DNA from 2 places in the Comamonas testosteroni genome. Region 2 is predicted to be linked to the other one. Evidence: predicted binding sites of a transcription regulator. Region 2 holds the regulator's gene; the other holds the start of a gene.
The links. Region 2 encodes FNR, which switches genes on or off when oxygen is low (the NO sensors DNR and NnrR bind a similar motif). Its sites were predicted from a motif close to TTGATNNNNATCAA; they were not measured.

Region 1 (7,978 bases), 2.7 Mb from region 2:
GCATCGCCGGCGTCGAACTCACGGGCCTGCGCGGCGAGGCCCTGCGCCAGCTGCGCCGCCGCGTGCAGCTGGTCTACCAGAACCCGTTCAGCTCGCTGGACCCGCGCCAGCGTGTCTTCGACATCATCGAGGAGCCCCTGCTCAACTTCGAGCCGCTGCCGCCCCAGGAGCGCCGCCAGCGCGTGCTTGACATGCTCGAGCGCGTGGGCCTGCCGGCCGGCGTGCTGCAGCGACGCCCGCATGCGCTCTCGGGCGGCCAGCGCCAGCGCGTGGCGCTTGCGCGCGCCCTGGTGCTGCAGCCGCAGGTGCTGGTGCTGGACGAGGCCGTTTCGGCCCTGGACGTGACCGTGCAGGCCCAGATCCTCGCCCTGCTCGCGCAGCTGCAGCAGGACCTGGGCCTGAGCTATCTCTTCATCTCGCACGACCTTGCCGTGGTGCGCCAGATCGCCGACACGGTGTCGGTGCTGCGCGCAGGCAAGGTGGTGGACGCAGGCAGCGTAGAGGACGTGTTCCTGCACCCCACCAGCGACTACACGCGCGAACTCATGGACGCCATTCCCGGCAAAAGGAGCATTGATTTTGTCCCCCACCCCGCCTGACACTCTTGCTCGCGCGCGCCCTGCACCGCGCCTGGGCTTCTTCAGCCGCCTGCTCGATGAGGTACCGGCCGGCGAACGCTACCGCCTGGTCACCGAGCAGATCGCCCATGCCGAAGCCCAGGGTTTCGACTCGGCCTGGATCGCCCAGCATCATTTCCACGAAAGCGAGGGCGGCCTGCCCTCGCCCTTTGTCTTTCTGTCGCATGTGGCGGCCCGCACGCGGCGCATCCGTCTGGGCACGGGTGTGGTCACGCTGCCGCTGGAAAACGCGCTGCGCGTGGCCGAGGATGCGGCCGTGCTGGACCTGCTGTCTGGCGACCGCCTCGAAGTGGGTCTGGGCACAGGCGGCACGGCAGAGTCCTTCGAGGCCTTCGGCGTCACAGGCAGCGAGCGCGGCGCGGTCTTTGCGCGCAACTTCGCCGTGCTGAGGGATGCCTGGGCCGGGCGCGTGCTGGCAGGCGGCGTGCGCCTGTACCCCGCAGCCCCGCAACTGCTGGAGCGCGTCTGGCAGGCCACGTTCTCGGTCGAGGGCGGGGCACGCGCCGGCGCCAGCGGCGACGGCCTGATGCTCTCGCGCACCCAGCCCCGACCCGAAGGCCGACCCCGGGCCACGCTGTCCGAGATACAGAACCCCATCATCGAGGCCTATCTCGCGGCCCTGCCCGCAGGACGCGCACCGCGCATCCTGGCCTCGCGCACCCTGCTGGTTGCCGACAGGCGCGAACAGGCACTGCAATGGGCCGAGGCCGGTCTGCGCCGTTCGGCCCAGCGTCATGCGGCCCTGGCCTCATCCGCGTCCACGCAATGGGCAACGCGCGTCGATCCGCAGGCGCCGCTGCAGCAGCTCATTGAAGCCTATGACGTGCATGTGGGCACGCCCGAGGAGGTGATCGCCTCGCTTGGCGCCGACACGGCGCTGGCGCAAGCCAGCGACATCGTGTTCCAGGTCCACTCCATCGACCCGCCGCACCAGGGCATTCTGCGCTCCATCGAGCTGACGGCAGCCGTCGTGGCGCCGGCTCTGGGCTGGCGCCGCAGCGAGACCCCCACAGGCGCTTCCCAACCCCTTGTCCAAACCGGACTGCTTCAAGCCGCATGATCATGAGCAATACCGCACAGACCCGCTTTCCCGAAGATGTGATCGACCATCTCGCCGATATCGCTGCCGGCAGCACGCTGGATCAGGTACGCCGCCACCGCAGCGAGGCACGCACCCAGGCCCAGCAAAGCTTTGCCGCGCTGTTCACCCCCGCCGAGCCTGTCGCAGGAACTGTTTCGCTGTGCGAGCGCCTGACGCTGGCCGCCTTCACGGCAGGCCTGCATGGCGAGTCACGCAGCGCCGGCTTCTATGCCAAGGCCCTGGCCACCGAAGACGCGGAACTGGCCGCCGCCGTGGCCAGCGAAGTGGTGCGCGGGCGCGCTGCCAGCCTGCAGGCCGGCAGCGGCCCGCACGGCCCCTACGGGATCTATCCGGCCGGCCCCTTGAGCCGCGAGGACCAAAGCGGCCCCAGCTACGCCGTGGACCCGGCGCATGCGGCTTTGCTGGGCCCGCGCCTGAGCGCCGCGCTGGCCCATGCCCATCTGCTGGCCTACCACCCACGCGATGCGAGTGCCCAGGCCTTGCTGGCGCTGCAGCAGGCCGGCTGGAGCGAGACCGATATCGTCATCCTGTCCCAGCTCGCCTCTTTTCTGTCCTTCCAGATCCGCCTCGTGGCGGGGCTGCGCGCGCTTGGCGCACGAGCTGCAGTCACCACGGCATCTTCCACCTCCGCCCTGCAAGCCCAGCCATGACCACCACGCACAACACCTCACCCCAGGTCTTCACCCAGGAACAGCTCGACTGGCAGCCATGGATAGCTCCTCTGCAGGAGAGCGAGCTGAGCGAGCGCCACCATGCGGGGCTGGTGGACGCGTCGCGCGCGCGTTCACCTTATTTCCGGCTGCTGGCGCGCGACCCCGACACGCTGGGAGCACGCACGCGCACCGACAAGGACATCTTCTACAACCCCGATGCCGGCCTGCCGCGCGCCGAGCGCGAACTGGCAGCAGCTGCAACCTCACGCACCAATGGCTGCATCTACTGCGCTTCGGTACATGCGCGCTTCGCCACGCATTTCTCGCACCGCGCAGCCGATGTGCAGCGCCTGCTCGATGAAGGCACGGGCGCCGACCTGGGCCCTCGCTGGAACGCCATCGTCGCCGCTGCCGTGGCCTTGACGCAGACGCCGCCCGCGCTGGGGTCCAGTCATATCGATGCGCTGCGTGCCGCCGGCATGGACGACGCCGCCATCTCCGATGCGCTTCACGGCACGGCGTTCTTCAACTGGGCCAACCGGCTCATGCTGTCCCTGGGCGAGCCCTTGCACACGGCCACCTGAGGCCGTAGTCACCACAACCCCAGCAGCTTCCACCAGGCAGCGCCGACGACAGCGAAGATCAGCAGCTCCAGCACGCACATGGCAGCACCTACGCGCCACCAGACACCCAAAGTCACATAGCCGCTGCCGAAGATGATGGGCGATGTTCCGGTCGCGTAGTGCGTCAGCGTCATCATGATGGCCGAGCCGGCCGTCATCATCAGCATGAAGGGCACGACATAGTCGGCAGGGATCAGTTGCGCACCCACGGTCAGAAAAGCCAGCATCATGGCGCTGATATGGGCGGTGGTGCTGGCAAACAGATAGTGCGAGAAGACGAAGACGCCCACCAGAATGGCAGCCACAGGCAGCCAGTCCAGGCCGCTGGCGACGATGGCATTCTTCAGGCCATCGGCAAACCAGGCGACCACCCCTAGCTTGTTGAGCTGCTCGGCCAGCATGACCAGGGCACCGAACCAGATCAGGGTGTCCCAGGCACTTTTCTCGGACAGCACGTCATCCCAGTCGATGGTGCCCGTGATGATCAGGGCGAACAAACCGAGAAACGCCACCACGGTCGGGTCCAGCGTAAAGGCCGGACCGAAGAGCATCTGCGGCACATTGGCCCACAGCAGCAGCATCATGCCGAAGGTTCCCAGCATGACACGCTCCTTGCCCGACAGCGGGCCCATGCGGGCCATCTCGGCACGAGCGTACTCCACGGCATTGGGCGTGGCCTTGAGCTCGGGAGGCGACAGCAGATAGACCGCCAGCGGCATCAGCAGCAGACACAGCAGGCCTGGCAGCAGCATGTACAGCGCCCAGCTTGTCCAACTCAGATGCAGGGACTGACCCGTGGCCTTGGCCACCAGGTCCACGACCAGAGGATTGGGCGCCGTTGCGGTCAGGAACATGGCCGAAGTGATCGGATTGGAATGGTAGTTGACCAGCGCCAGATAGGTCCCGACCTTGCCCTGTGTACCCTTGGCCGGGTCCGATTCGAAGGCGTTGGCAATGGACTTCATGATCGGATGCACGATACCGCCGCCGCGTGCCGTGTTGCTGGGCGTGAACGGGGCCAGCACCAGCTCACAGATCGCAAGTCCGTAGCCTATGCCTATGGTGCGCTTTCCCATCAGCGCAATGAACAGCAACCCGATGCGGTTGCCGAGCCCCGTTTTCTTGAGGCCGCGCGAGATCAGAACAGCCACCACGATCAGCCAGATCAAGGGGTTCGCAAAGCTGCTCAGCGCATCCGTGATCGCCCCCTTGGAGGAACTGGAGGTCACCTGGGACAGCGACACGATGACAATCGCCATCAGAGCCATCACGCCTATGGGCATGACCTTGAGGATAATCGCCACGATGGTTGTCAGAAAGATGGCCACCAGCTGCCATGCCTTGGCATCCAGCCCAGCCGGCACCGGCGTCAGCAGCAGACCGATCAGCACCAGGGTGGCAATCAATGCAGGCACCAGCCGAAACGGCACGGCCGATTTGAGGTAGCGGAACATCGAGACGATTTTCTCGAACATACAAGTCCTTTTCTTTACCTGCAGCGCATCGAGACACCATACCTCAGCTCGGAGAAATCCAGGAGACACGGACGGGCATTGGTGGTCAGGTCGCAGACTGGCATCATGATGCAGTGCCGCACAGCGTCGACCCCAGGCCGACGTTCACCTTATCGACATTTGATAAGCATCAAGACTTGTAGAAGCAAAATCAACGGCCGGACTCGGGGTATGCCAGCATCCGGGTCTGGGACAGACGTCCATGGATTGAGCAGGAGAGCCACCCTACATGCCAGCGAATCGATTCTTGCCCGATGAATGGGAAAACCGCCTTGAGGAAATAGACCTGGAGATCCTGCATCAGGCAGCCATCTGCAAGATCCGGCTGCTCGGCCCCGGTGCTGTCGAACGCGTGCTGGCCAACGATGCCGGCATCTGCGGTGCCGAACATGAGACGGCATTCAGGACCTTGCGCGGCCTTCTCTATCTGCACTACACCGAGGTACTGCATATCAGCGAGGTGCTGAGCCCGGAAATCGCCCAGGTGATCGCCGACCGCGTACGCGAGCACCTGCGCCGCCGCTCAGGCACGCAGTCAGGGGTATGACGAGCTAAGGCGGATGCTGCCTTCTGGCCCATGGAGAAAATGGACAAAAAAAGGTCACGACATTGTCGTGACCTTTTTCAATTTGGTTGCGCGAGAAGGATTTGAACCTCCGACCTTTGGGTTATGAGCCCAACGAGCTACCAGACTGCTCCATCGCGCGGTATTTCCAAATTATAGCAGGCTTTGCAGCCTGCCCTGGCTTATTCAGCTGCTGCAGCGGCTTCTTCAGCGCGCTCGACCAGCTCCACATAGGCCATGGGAGCATTGTCGCCCACGCGGAAGCCCATCTTCAGGATACGTGTGTAGCCACCGGGACGCTGAGCGTTGCGGGGACCCAGCACGTTGAACAGCTTGGTCACGCTGTCGCGGTCGCGCAGACGGTCGAAAGCCAGACGGCGGTTAGCCACGGTATCAACCTTGGCCAGAGTGATCATGGGCTCGATCACGCGACGCAGTTCCTTGGCCTTGGGGACCGTGGTCTTGATTGCTTCGTGCTCGATCAGCGAGTTCATCATGTTCTGCAGCATTGCCTTGCGGTGTGCAGAAGTGCGGTTCAGTTTGCGGAGGCCGTTGCCGTGACGCATGGTGCTTTTCCTTTGCTCCCCGTTTTTATCCGGAGATCTTTTCTAAATTAAATCAGGCAGCCGTATCAGGTACTGCCCGAGGCACTTGGACTTTGCCAGATCAACTCCGGCAAAGTCCTCTATTGTAGCAATTAACGCTTTTCCAGGCCAGCGGGTGGCCAGTTTTCAAGCTTCATGCCCAGAGTCAGACCGCGGGAAGCCAGAACTTCCTTGATCTCGTTGAGCGACTTACGACCCAGGTTGGGAGTCTTGAGCAGCTCGTTTTCGGTACGCTGGATGAGGTCACCGATGTAGTAGATGTTCTCTGCCTTGAGGCAGTTGGCAGAACGCACGGTGAGCTCGAGCTCGTCCACAGGACGCAGCAGGATGGGATCGAACGACGTGGCAGCACCGCGGCCACCGGCAGGAGCGTCGAACACGCTGGCGATATCGCCACCGTCGAGCTGGGCAAACACTGCCAGCTGCTCCACCAGGATCTTGGCGGATGCGCGCACTGCGTCTTCAGCGGTGATGGCACCGTTGGTTTCGATTTCCAGAACCAGCTTGTCCAGATCGGTACGCTGTTCCACACGTGCGGATTCGACAGCGTAGCTCACGCGCTTGACGGGCGAGAACGAGGCGTCGAGCACGATACGGCCGATCGACTTGGTCGATTCGTCACCATAGCGGCGCACGTTGCCGGGCACATAGCCGCGGCCCTTTTCCACCTTGATCTGCATGTCCAGCTTGCCGCCTTGCGACAGATGGGCGATCACATGATCAGGGTTGACGATTTCTACGTCGTGGGGGGTCTGAATGTCACGGGCAGTGACAACACCTTCGCCATCCTTGCGCAGGCTCAGGGTGACTTCGTCACGATTGTGCAGCTTGAACACCACACCCTTGAGGTTCAGCAGGATGTTCGTCACATCTTCCTGGACACCGTCGATGGAGGAGTACTCATGCAGCACCCCAGCAATCGTCACTTCCGTCGCTGCGTAACCCACCATGGAGGAGAGCAGAACACGGCGCAGGGCATTGCCCAGCGTATGACCGTAGCCACGCTCAAACGGCTCCAGAACAACCTTGGCACGGTTGTGACCAAGTTGCTCGACATTGATTGTCTTGGGCTTCAGCAAATTCGTTTGCATGCAGACTTCCTCTCAATACCCTCGGCTCGTTACACCGGTAAGGCTGGTGAAGCACCCACGGCGCGATGCCTCGCGCCGTGGGGACGGTTTACAGAAATGTCGCTGCTAAAGATTAACGCGAGTACAACTCAACGATCAGGGATTCGTTGATGTCAGCTGCGAATTCATCGCGGTCAGGAGACTTCTTGAAAGTACCTTCTGCCTTGTCAGCAGACACTTCAACCCATGCGGGGAAGCCCACTTGAGCAGCCAGTTGCAGAGCCTCGACCACGCGAGCTTGCTTCTTGGACTTTTCACGCAGAGCAACCACGTCGCCTTCCTTCACGGAGAAAGAAGGAATGTTCACGGACTGGCCGTTCACAGTGATAGCCTTGTGCGACACCAGCTGACGTGCTTCAGCGCGAGTGGAGCCGAAGCCCATGCGGTACACGACGTTGTCCAGACGCGATTCCAGCAGCGACAGCAGGTTGGCACCAGTGTTGCCACGCTTGCGGTCAGCAGCTTCGAAGTAGCGGCGGAATTGCTTCTCCAGCACGCCGTACATGCGCTTGACCTTCTGCTTTTCGCGCAGTTGCAGACCGTAGTCGGAAGTGCGCTGACCGGAAGTGCGGCCATGCTGACCAGGCTTGGTGTCGAACTTTGCCTTGTCTGCGATGGAGCGACGTGCGCTCTTCAGGAACAGATCGGTGCCTTCGCGGCGGGAGAGTTTTGCCTTAGGGCCAATATAGCGTGCCACTTGATTTCCTTTGTGTCATCTACCGTGCGCAAACACGGGAGCCGCCCGCGATGCAAATGCACCTGGGCGGCGGTGGGCTTGATAAAAAATTAGATACGACGACGCTTTTGAGGGCGGCAGCCGTTGTGGGGAACCGGAGTCACGTCCGAGATGGAAGTGATGCGGATACCCAGAGCACCCAGGGCGCGAACCGAGGATTCACGGCCAGGACCGGGACCCTTGATTTCGACTTCCAGGTTCTTGATGCCCTGTTCGATAGCAGCACGACCGGCCACTTCCGAAGCAACCTGAGCAGCAAAGGGAGTCGACTTACGCGAACCCTTGAAGCCCTGGCCACCCGACGAAGCCCACGACAGAGCGTTGCCTTGACGGTCGGTGATGGTGATGATCGTGTTGTTGAACGAAGCGTGCACGTGCGCGATGCCGTCAGAAATATTCTTACGGACCTTCT
Region 2 (7,978 bases):
GTGCCCGATGGAAGCAACAAATAACAATGCTGTCTATTACGACGACACCGTCGTAAGACAGTTCTCTATCATGGCCGTGGTATGGGGGGTGGTAGGTATGGCAGTGGGCGTGTTTATCGCGTCCCAGCTGGCCTGGCCGGAACTCAACTTCGGCATTCCCTGGCTGAGCTACGGACGTCTGCGCCCGCTGCATACCAATGCCGTGATCTTCGCCTTTGGTGGCTCGGCCTTGTTCGCCACCAGCTACTACGTGGTGCAACGCACCTGCCAGACCAAACTGTTCATGCCCAAGCTGGCCAGCCTGACCTTCTGGGCCTGGCAACTGGTCATCGTGGCTGCGGCCATCAGCCTGCCCCTGGGATACACCCAGGGCAAGGAATATGCCGAACTGGAATGGCCCATCGACCTGTTGATCACCGTGACCTGGGTGTCCTATGCCATCGTGTTCTTCGGCACCATCGGCATCCGCAAGGTCAAGCATATCTATGTGGCCAACTGGTTCTTCGGTGCCTTTATCCTGGCCGTGGCCTTGCTGCACGTGGTCAACAACGTCTCCATTCCTGCAGGCTGGATGAAGAGCTACTCGGCCTATGCCGGCGTGCAAGACGCCATGGTCCAGTGGTGGTATGGCCACAACGCCGTGGGCTTCTTCCTGACCGCCGGCTTCCTGGGCATGATGTATTACTTCATCCCCAAGCAGGCCGGTCGTCCCGTGTACTCGTACCGCCTGTCGATCGTGCACTTCTGGGCACTGATCTTCACCTATATGTGGGCCGGTCCTCACCACCTGCACTACACCGCGCTGCCCGACTGGGCCCAGTCGCTGGGCATGGTGTTCTCGCTGATCCTGCTGGCTCCCAGCTGGGGCGGCATGATCAACGGCATCATGACGCTGTCGGGTGCCTGGCACAAGCTGCGTGACGACCCCATCCTGCGTTTCCTGATCGTGTCCCTGTCGTTCTACGGCATGTCCACCTTCGAAGGCCCGATGATGGCCATCAAGACCGTCAACGCGCTGAGCCACTACACCGACTGGACCGTGGGCCACGTGCACTCCGGCGCTCTGGGCTGGGTGGGTCTGATCACCATGGGCTCTCTGTACTACCTGATTCCCCGCCTCTTCGGCCGCGAAAAAATGCACTCCGTGCCCGCGATCGAGCTGCACTTCTGGATGGCGACCATCGGCATCGTGCTGTACATCGCCGCAATGTGGATTGCCGGTGTGATGCAGGGCCTGATGTGGCGCGCCGTCAACCCCGACGGCACGCTGACCTACACCTTCGTGGAAAGCGTGAAGGCGACCTATCCCTTCTATGTGATTCGCGTGACTGGCGGTCTGCTGTATCTGGGCGGCATGCTGGTGATGGCATGGAACACCTGGAAGACCGCAATGGCCGGCCGTTCCGTCAAGGTGGCAGTGCCTGCCGTGGTGGCTCACGCCTGAGCATTGAGGAGCAAAAGCAATGTCTGATCAAAATAACGCAGCTCCCAAGAGCTTTTCGCACGAGAAGATCGAGACCAGCAACTTTTTGCTGATCGCGCTGACGCTGTTCGTGCTGACCATTGGTGGCCTGGTGGAAATCGTGCCGCTGTTCTTCCAGAAGTCCACGACCGAAGCCGTGGCGGGTCTCAAGCCCTACACGCCGCTGCAGCTGATGGGACGCGACGTCTATCTGCGCGAGGGTTGCTACAACTGCCACTCGCAGATGATCCGTCCCTTCCGCGCCGAGACCATGCGCTACGGCCACTACTCGGTGGCGGGCGAGTTCGTGTACGACCACCCCTTCCAGTGGGGCTCCAAGCGCACCGGCCCCGACCTGCACCGTGTGGGCGGCAAGTACAGCGACGAATGGCATCGCATCCACCTGAACAACCCGCGTGATGTGGTGCCCGAGTCCAACATGCCTGCTTACTCCTGGCTGGAAGCCAACAAGGTGGATGACACGGCCGTGGCAACGCGCATGAGCGCGCTGCGCAAGGTGGGCGTGCCCTACACCGATGCGGAGATCGCTGGTGCTCAGGCCGAAGTCAAGGACAAGACCGAGATGGAGGCAGTGATTGCCTATCTGCAGGTCCTGGGTCGCGCCGTCAAGTAACAGAGGAGGGACTGGAAAATGGATATCACCACCATGCGTGTTCTGGCCACACTGGCATCGCTGGCGTGCTTCGTGGGTATCTGGTGGTGGGCGTATGCCCGCCGCAACCAGGCCCGTTTTGACGAGGCAGCTCAGGTTCCATTCCTGGAAGACTGAGTCTGATCACTACAACGAGAACATCCCATGAGCGACTTCTTTAACAACTTCTGGTCCGTGTATATCGCGGCCGTTTCGCTGATCGGCATCCTCGGCTGCTTCTTGCTGCTGGTGCTGGTGGCGCGCCGCAAGGTCGTTCCTTCCACGGACAACACCACCGGTCACGTCTGGGACGAAGACCTGCGCGAGCTCAACAACCCCATGCCCAAGTGGTGGATGGGGCTGTTCGTGATCACCGTGGTCTTCAGCCTGGCCTATCTGGTGGCCTATCCAGGTCTGGGTTCCTTCAAGGGCGAGCTGGACTGGACCCAGTATGGTGCCTATGACAAGGAAATGGAGAAGGCCCGTGTCGACCTGGAGCCCATGTACGCCAAGTTCGTCAGCATGCCCACCGAAGAAATGGCCAAGGACCCCCAGGCCATGGCCATCGGCGAGCGTCTGTTCATGAACAACTGCGCGCAATGCCACGGCTCCGATGCGCGCGGCAGCAAGAGCTTCCCCAATCTGGGCGACGGTGACTGGCTGCATGGCGGCACGCCCGACAAGATCAAGGAAACCATCACCAACGGCCGCATCGGCGTGATGCCTCCCATGGCGGCAGCCGTGGGCTCGGCGGAAGATGTGCGCAATGTGGCGCACTATGTGCTGAGCCTGTCGGGCAGCCCCCACGATGCCGTCAAGGCTTCGCAGGGCAAGTCCAAGTTCGTGGCCTGCGCGGCTTGCCACGGCATGGACGGCAAGGGTAACCAGGCGCTTGGCGCACCCAACCTGACCGATGACATCTGGCTGCATGGCTGGGGCGAGTCCGTCATTGTCGACATGGTCAACCATGGCAAGATGAACGAGATGCCTGCTCAGAAGGACAAGCTGACCGAGGCGCAGATCGCGGTGCTGGCTTCCTATGTCTGGGGGCTGTCCAACGCAAGCGCCCGGAAGTAAGACGGGTGATGAAGGCGGTGCCGAGGCACCGCCTTTTTCGCATTTGAATTTTCAGTAATTACAAAAATATTAAGGAACTGCGATGCCCTGCGATCCGGAGAAACCTCGCAAAGTCATTCCGATCACGGCTGAGCCTGTGGACGGCGGTCAGGAATATATGCCCATGTTCGCCTCCGAACAGAAGGTGTACTCGCGCGCCATCAGCGGCGTCTTCTCGCGCTGGCGCTGGATCATGGTGTTCCTGACCCAGATCGTCTTCTACGGTCTGCCCTGGCTGCAGTGGGGTGAGCGCCAGATGGTGCTGTTCGACCTCGGGGCGCGGCGCTTCTATCTGTTCGGACTGGTGCTGTATCCGCAGGACTTCATCTATCTGACGGGGCTGCTGATCATCAGCGCGCTGGGGCTGTTCCTGTTTACCGCCGTGGCCGGGCGTCTGTGGTGTGGCTTCTCCTGTCCGCAGACGGTCTACACCGAGATCTTCATGTGGATCGAGAGCAAGGTCGAAGGCGATCGCAGTGCCCGCATGCGTATCGACAAGCATGGTTGGACCTTCGAGAAAATCTGGAAGAAGTCGCTCAAGCAGTTTCTCTGGATCGTTCTGTCTCTTTGGACAGGCTTCACCTTTGTCGGCTACTTCGTGCCCATCCGTGAACTGGGTGTGGAGCTGATGGCCTTCCAGGGCGGCTGGCAGATTTTCTGGGTGGCGTTCTACGGGTTCGCAACCTACGGCAATGCCGGCTATATGCGCGAGCAGGTCTGCAAGTACATGTGCCCCTATGCACGCTTCCAGAGCGCCATGTTCGACAAGGACACCATGATCGTCAGCTACGACGCCCAGCGTGGTGAAGCGCGCGGCCCGCGCAAGAAAGACGTTGACTACAAGGCACAAGGCCTGGGGGACTGCATAGATTGCAAGCTTTGCGTTCAGGTCTGCCCTGTGGGCATCGACATCCGCAAGGGGCTGCAGTATGAGTGCATCGGCTGCGGTCTGTGCATCGATGCCTGCAACTCCGTGATGGACAAGATGGAGTATCCGCGTGGCCTGATCCGGTTGACCACTCAGAATGCCGTGGCCAAGGCCTGGAAGCAGGTGCAGGTGATTCGCCGCATTTTCCGTCCGCGCGTGCTGATCTACTCGGCCGTGCTGGTAGCCCTCAGCGCCGCCATGATCGCCAGTCTGGTGCTGCGCGAGCCGCTCAAGGTCGACGTGATTCGCGACCGTGCCGCGCTTTCGCGCATCGTGGCGGGCGGCAAGCTGGAGAACGTCTACCGTCTGCAGATCATGAACGCCACCGAGTCCGAGCAGCGCTACCGTATCAGCGCCGAGGGCCTGGAGAATCTGGAGGTCGCATCCGATCAGGAAGTGAGCGTTGGCCCTGCAGAGACACGTGGCATTGCGGTGCGGCTGCAGATTCCGTATGGCTCAGCCACTCCCGGCTCGCACCCCGTACACTTCAATGTGGATGCAGTGACTGCCGGAGCAGGGCGTATTTCCGAAAAGACGGTGTTCCTGGTGCCGCGTTAATGCCAAGTCTTGCCGGTCTTCATGAGCCATCACGGAGGCCGGACAAGGGCACCGCCAATCGGCAACAATTGATGCCACCCTGCCATGCGTGCCTGGGTGGTCAGAATTTTGGAAAGAGGTTTCATCATGTTGGCAGCACAAGCCAAGGTCTCGCAAACGGCCAAGATCATCCACCCTGAGGACGGCAAGCCCTGGTGGAAGTTTGCCCATGTCTGGCTCATCATCGCCGGCCCGGTGATCGTGGTGATTGCCGGCTTTGTCACCGCATACATCGCAATGAGCAGGCCCGATCCCGTGATTGACCCTGACTACTACCGCCATGGCATGGAAATCAACCAGCGCCTGAGCGAAAGTGAAAAAAGCCTGGCGCCGGCAGTGACGGGGCGCAACCATGCCGCGACGCCAGCCAAGGATCATCCGCTGGATCGCTGACTGCGATTTCAACGCATCATCCTCAAGGCCGCTTCCGCGGCCTTTTTTTACGCCTATGGTTGCAGACTTTTCTGGAGCACGGCCGGTCGTGGCGGAGCTCTATGTCTTGGTCGACCGCAGAGTCGGACGGTTGTCTGCAGTGCTCAAAAACCGGCAAAGGATGGCCGGGCGGGTTCAATATCAGGAGCGCATAGCGCTTTATCAAAGCTTATTTCAGATAGATATTGACCTTAAGTCAATACAAAGAATGCACTGGAAGCTCTTTAAATAATAGCGGTTCAGGGTTTCCTATCTGAGTGCATGCCCTTGGTATGGCAGGGAAGGTCATGGCAATTGTGCAAAATGGGTTCAAAACCACAGGCCAAGGAGAATCGCGATGGATGCTCGACGCTGGATGTGGATTGTCTGGCCGGCTTTTCTGGCCGCGGCAATCATGGAAATGGTGGTATTTGCCTTTGTGGACCCGCTGGACATGCACTGGCTGGGCTCGCCTCTGGAATGGTCGCGCAATGCCATTTACACCCTGGCCTTTTTTGCCTTCTGGGCGGTCGCCGTGGCCAGCGGACTGATGACTGTCATGTTGGGGCGTTCGGCCAGCGATCTGAACCAGGGCATAGTCTCGGAGCCCCTGGTCGAGTGAAGCGCTGCGCACAGGGCCGCAGTTTCGGGGCCGGTGGCGGCCCCGGATGGTGCTTGGTCGCTCTCTGTGCCGGCGGCCTCGGCGGCGGGAAGCTTCTGGCAGGCATTCGCTGCCATCAAAAAAGCCCGCTGTCTGAACTTAGCCCTGGCATTGCTGGCTGTTGACGATGCGCTTGAGCGCATCGGTATCCAGAATGCGCAGATGGCGCTGTCTGACTTCGATGATGCCTTCCTCGGCGAACTTGGAGAAGGTGCGGCTCACGGTCTCCAGCTTGAGGCCCAGATAGCTGCCGATTTCTTCACGCGTCATGCGCAGCACCAACTCCGACTTCGAAAAGCCGCGTGCCGACAGACGCTGCACCAGGTTCAGCACAAAGGCTGCCAGACGCTCTTCGGCGCGCATGCTGCCCAGCAGCAGCATTACGCCATGCTCGCGCACGATTTCGCGGCTCATGACCTTGTGCACATGATTTTGCAGCGCCGTGACTTCGCGCGAGAGCTGCTCGAGCTTGTCGAAAGGCATGATGCAGACTTCGGCATCTTCCAGGGCCACGGCATCGCAGGTGTGGTGGTCGTTGACGATGCCGTCCAGGCCAATGATCTCGCCGGCCATCTGAAAGCCTGTGACCTGGTCGCGTCCGTCTTCAGTGGCCACGCTGGTCTTGAAGAAGCCGGTGCGAATGGCGTACAGCGAGGTGAACTCTTCTCCATTGCGAAATAGCAGCCCGCCGCGCTTGACCTTGCGGCGCGTGGCCACAATCTCGTCAATACGCTCCATTTGTTCATCGTCCAGGCCCATGGGCATGCACAGTTCACGCAGATTGCAGTTGGAGCAGGATGCTTTGATGGTCTGAAGATTCATGGGCTTTTAGCAACGGCGCAGACAGACACAGAGTGGAGAGTCGCGCCGGTCGTTGACCTCGTGGTTGAAGATGAGATGGATCAAATTGTCGCAGCACTCGCCTTGATGTCTCTTGATTTTCATCAAGGACAGGGTGATTGCCTTGGGGCACATTGCCCGTATTCGTTCAAAAACATGCGCTTTTGCCTATTTCGGGCATGATTTTCAGGATCTGATTTCCATTGAAATCTGCTCTATACAGAGTGTGGGCGCACCCTAACTCCCAGTTATGACCGCAGTCACGCCTGAGTTGCTGAGCCGCTTTGATATCCCCGGCCCACGCTACACATCATTCCCAACAGCCGACCGTTTTGTTGAGGCTTTTGGTGCAGATGACTATATCCTGGCATTGAAACAGCGCAAGACGCATTCGGGCTCACGTGCCTTGCCCCTGTCCGTTTATGTGCATGTGCCGTTTTGCGAGTCGCTTTGCTATTACTGCGCCTGCAACAAGATCGTGACCAAGCATCATGAGAAGGCTGCCGAGTATCTGGATTATCTGAGCCGTGAACTGGCCATGCATACCGAGCATTGCGGTAAAGGCCAGTTGGTAAGCCAGCTGCATCTGGGAGGCGGCACGCCGACCTTCTTCAGCGATGCCGAGCTGCGGCAGCTGATGCTTCTGATGCGTGAGCATTTCAAGCTCGATCCAGCCGGCGAGTATTCCATCGAGGTCGATCCGCGCACGGTCAGCAACGAGAGGTTGAAGGCACTCAAGGACATGGGCTTCAATCGCCTGAGCTTTGGCGTGCAGGATTTTGATCCCGCAGTGCAGAAAGCGGTGCACCGGGAGCAGCCCGCCGAGCAAGTCTTTGAGTTGGTGGCCGAGGCCCGCCGTCTGGGCTTTGTCTCCATCAATGTGGACCTGATCTACGGTCTGCCCAAGCAGACAACCGAGTCTTTTGCGCGAACGCTGGCCCAGGTCAATGAGCTGCGTCCCGACCGCATTGCGTTGTATGCCTATGCGCATCTGCCTGAGCGCTTCAAGCCGCAAAGGCGTATTGCATCCGCTGACTTGCCCATGGGACAGGACAAGCTGAACATGCTCTCCGGCGCAATTGATGCCTTCATGAATGGCGGCTATGTCTATGTGGGCATGGATCACTTTGCGCTGCCCGACGACTCTCTGGCCGTCGCCAAGCGCCAGGGGCGCCTGCATCGCAATTTCCAGGGCTACAGCACCCAGCCCGATTGCGACCTGATTGCGTTGGGCGTATCGGCCATCGGCAAGGTGGGCGCCACCTACAGCCAGAACGTCAAGACCCTGGAAGAGTATTACGACGCCATTGA

Region 1: F0P97_RS25390 (DASS family sodium-coupled anion symporter) is a predicted target of FNR. The motif match lies at 4,651-4,664, and genes of this name have one in related genera.

What each region holds. Positions count from the first base shown of each region.
Region 1 covers NZ_CP043568.1:5,518,634-5,526,611, forward strand. The annotation lists gene F0P97_RS25370 (dipeptide ABC transporter ATP-binding protein) at 1-599, shown strand, start outside; gene F0P97_RS25375 (putative FMN-dependent luciferase-like monooxygenase) at 580-1,698, shown strand; gene F0P97_RS25380 (CMD domain protein) at 1,695-2,390, shown strand; gene F0P97_RS25385 (alkylhydroperoxidase domain protein) at 2,387-2,977, shown strand; gene F0P97_RS25390 (DASS family sodium-coupled anion symporter) at 2,986-4,491, opposite strand; gene F0P97_RS25395 (hypothetical protein) at 4,760-5,077, shown strand; tRNA gene F0P97_RS25400 (tRNA-Met) at 5,161-5,237, opposite strand; gene rplQ (50S ribosomal protein L17) at 5,278-5,661, opposite strand; gene F0P97_RS25410 (DNA-directed RNA polymerase subunit alpha) at 5,793-6,791, opposite strand; gene rpsD (30S ribosomal protein S4) at 6,904-7,527, opposite strand; gene rpsK (30S ribosomal protein S11) at 7,617-7,978, opposite strand, start outside.
Region 2 covers NZ_CP043568.1:2,289,948-2,297,925, forward strand. The annotation lists gene ccoN (cytochrome-c oxidase, cbb3-type subunit I) at 8-1,444, shown strand; gene ccoO (cytochrome-c oxidase, cbb3-type subunit II) at 1,464-2,096, shown strand; gene F0P97_RS10460 (cbb3-type cytochrome oxidase subunit 3) at 2,115-2,252, shown strand; gene ccoP (cytochrome-c oxidase, cbb3-type subunit III) at 2,280-3,191, shown strand; gene ccoG (cytochrome c oxidase accessory protein CcoG) at 3,274-4,716, shown strand; gene F0P97_RS10475 (FixH family protein) at 4,843-5,148, shown strand; gene F0P97_RS10480 (hypothetical protein) at 5,525-5,788, shown strand; gene fnr (fumarate/nitrate reduction transcriptional regulator Fnr) at 5,927-6,649, opposite strand; gene hemN (oxygen-independent coproporphyrinogen III oxidase) at 6,918-7,978, shown strand, end outside.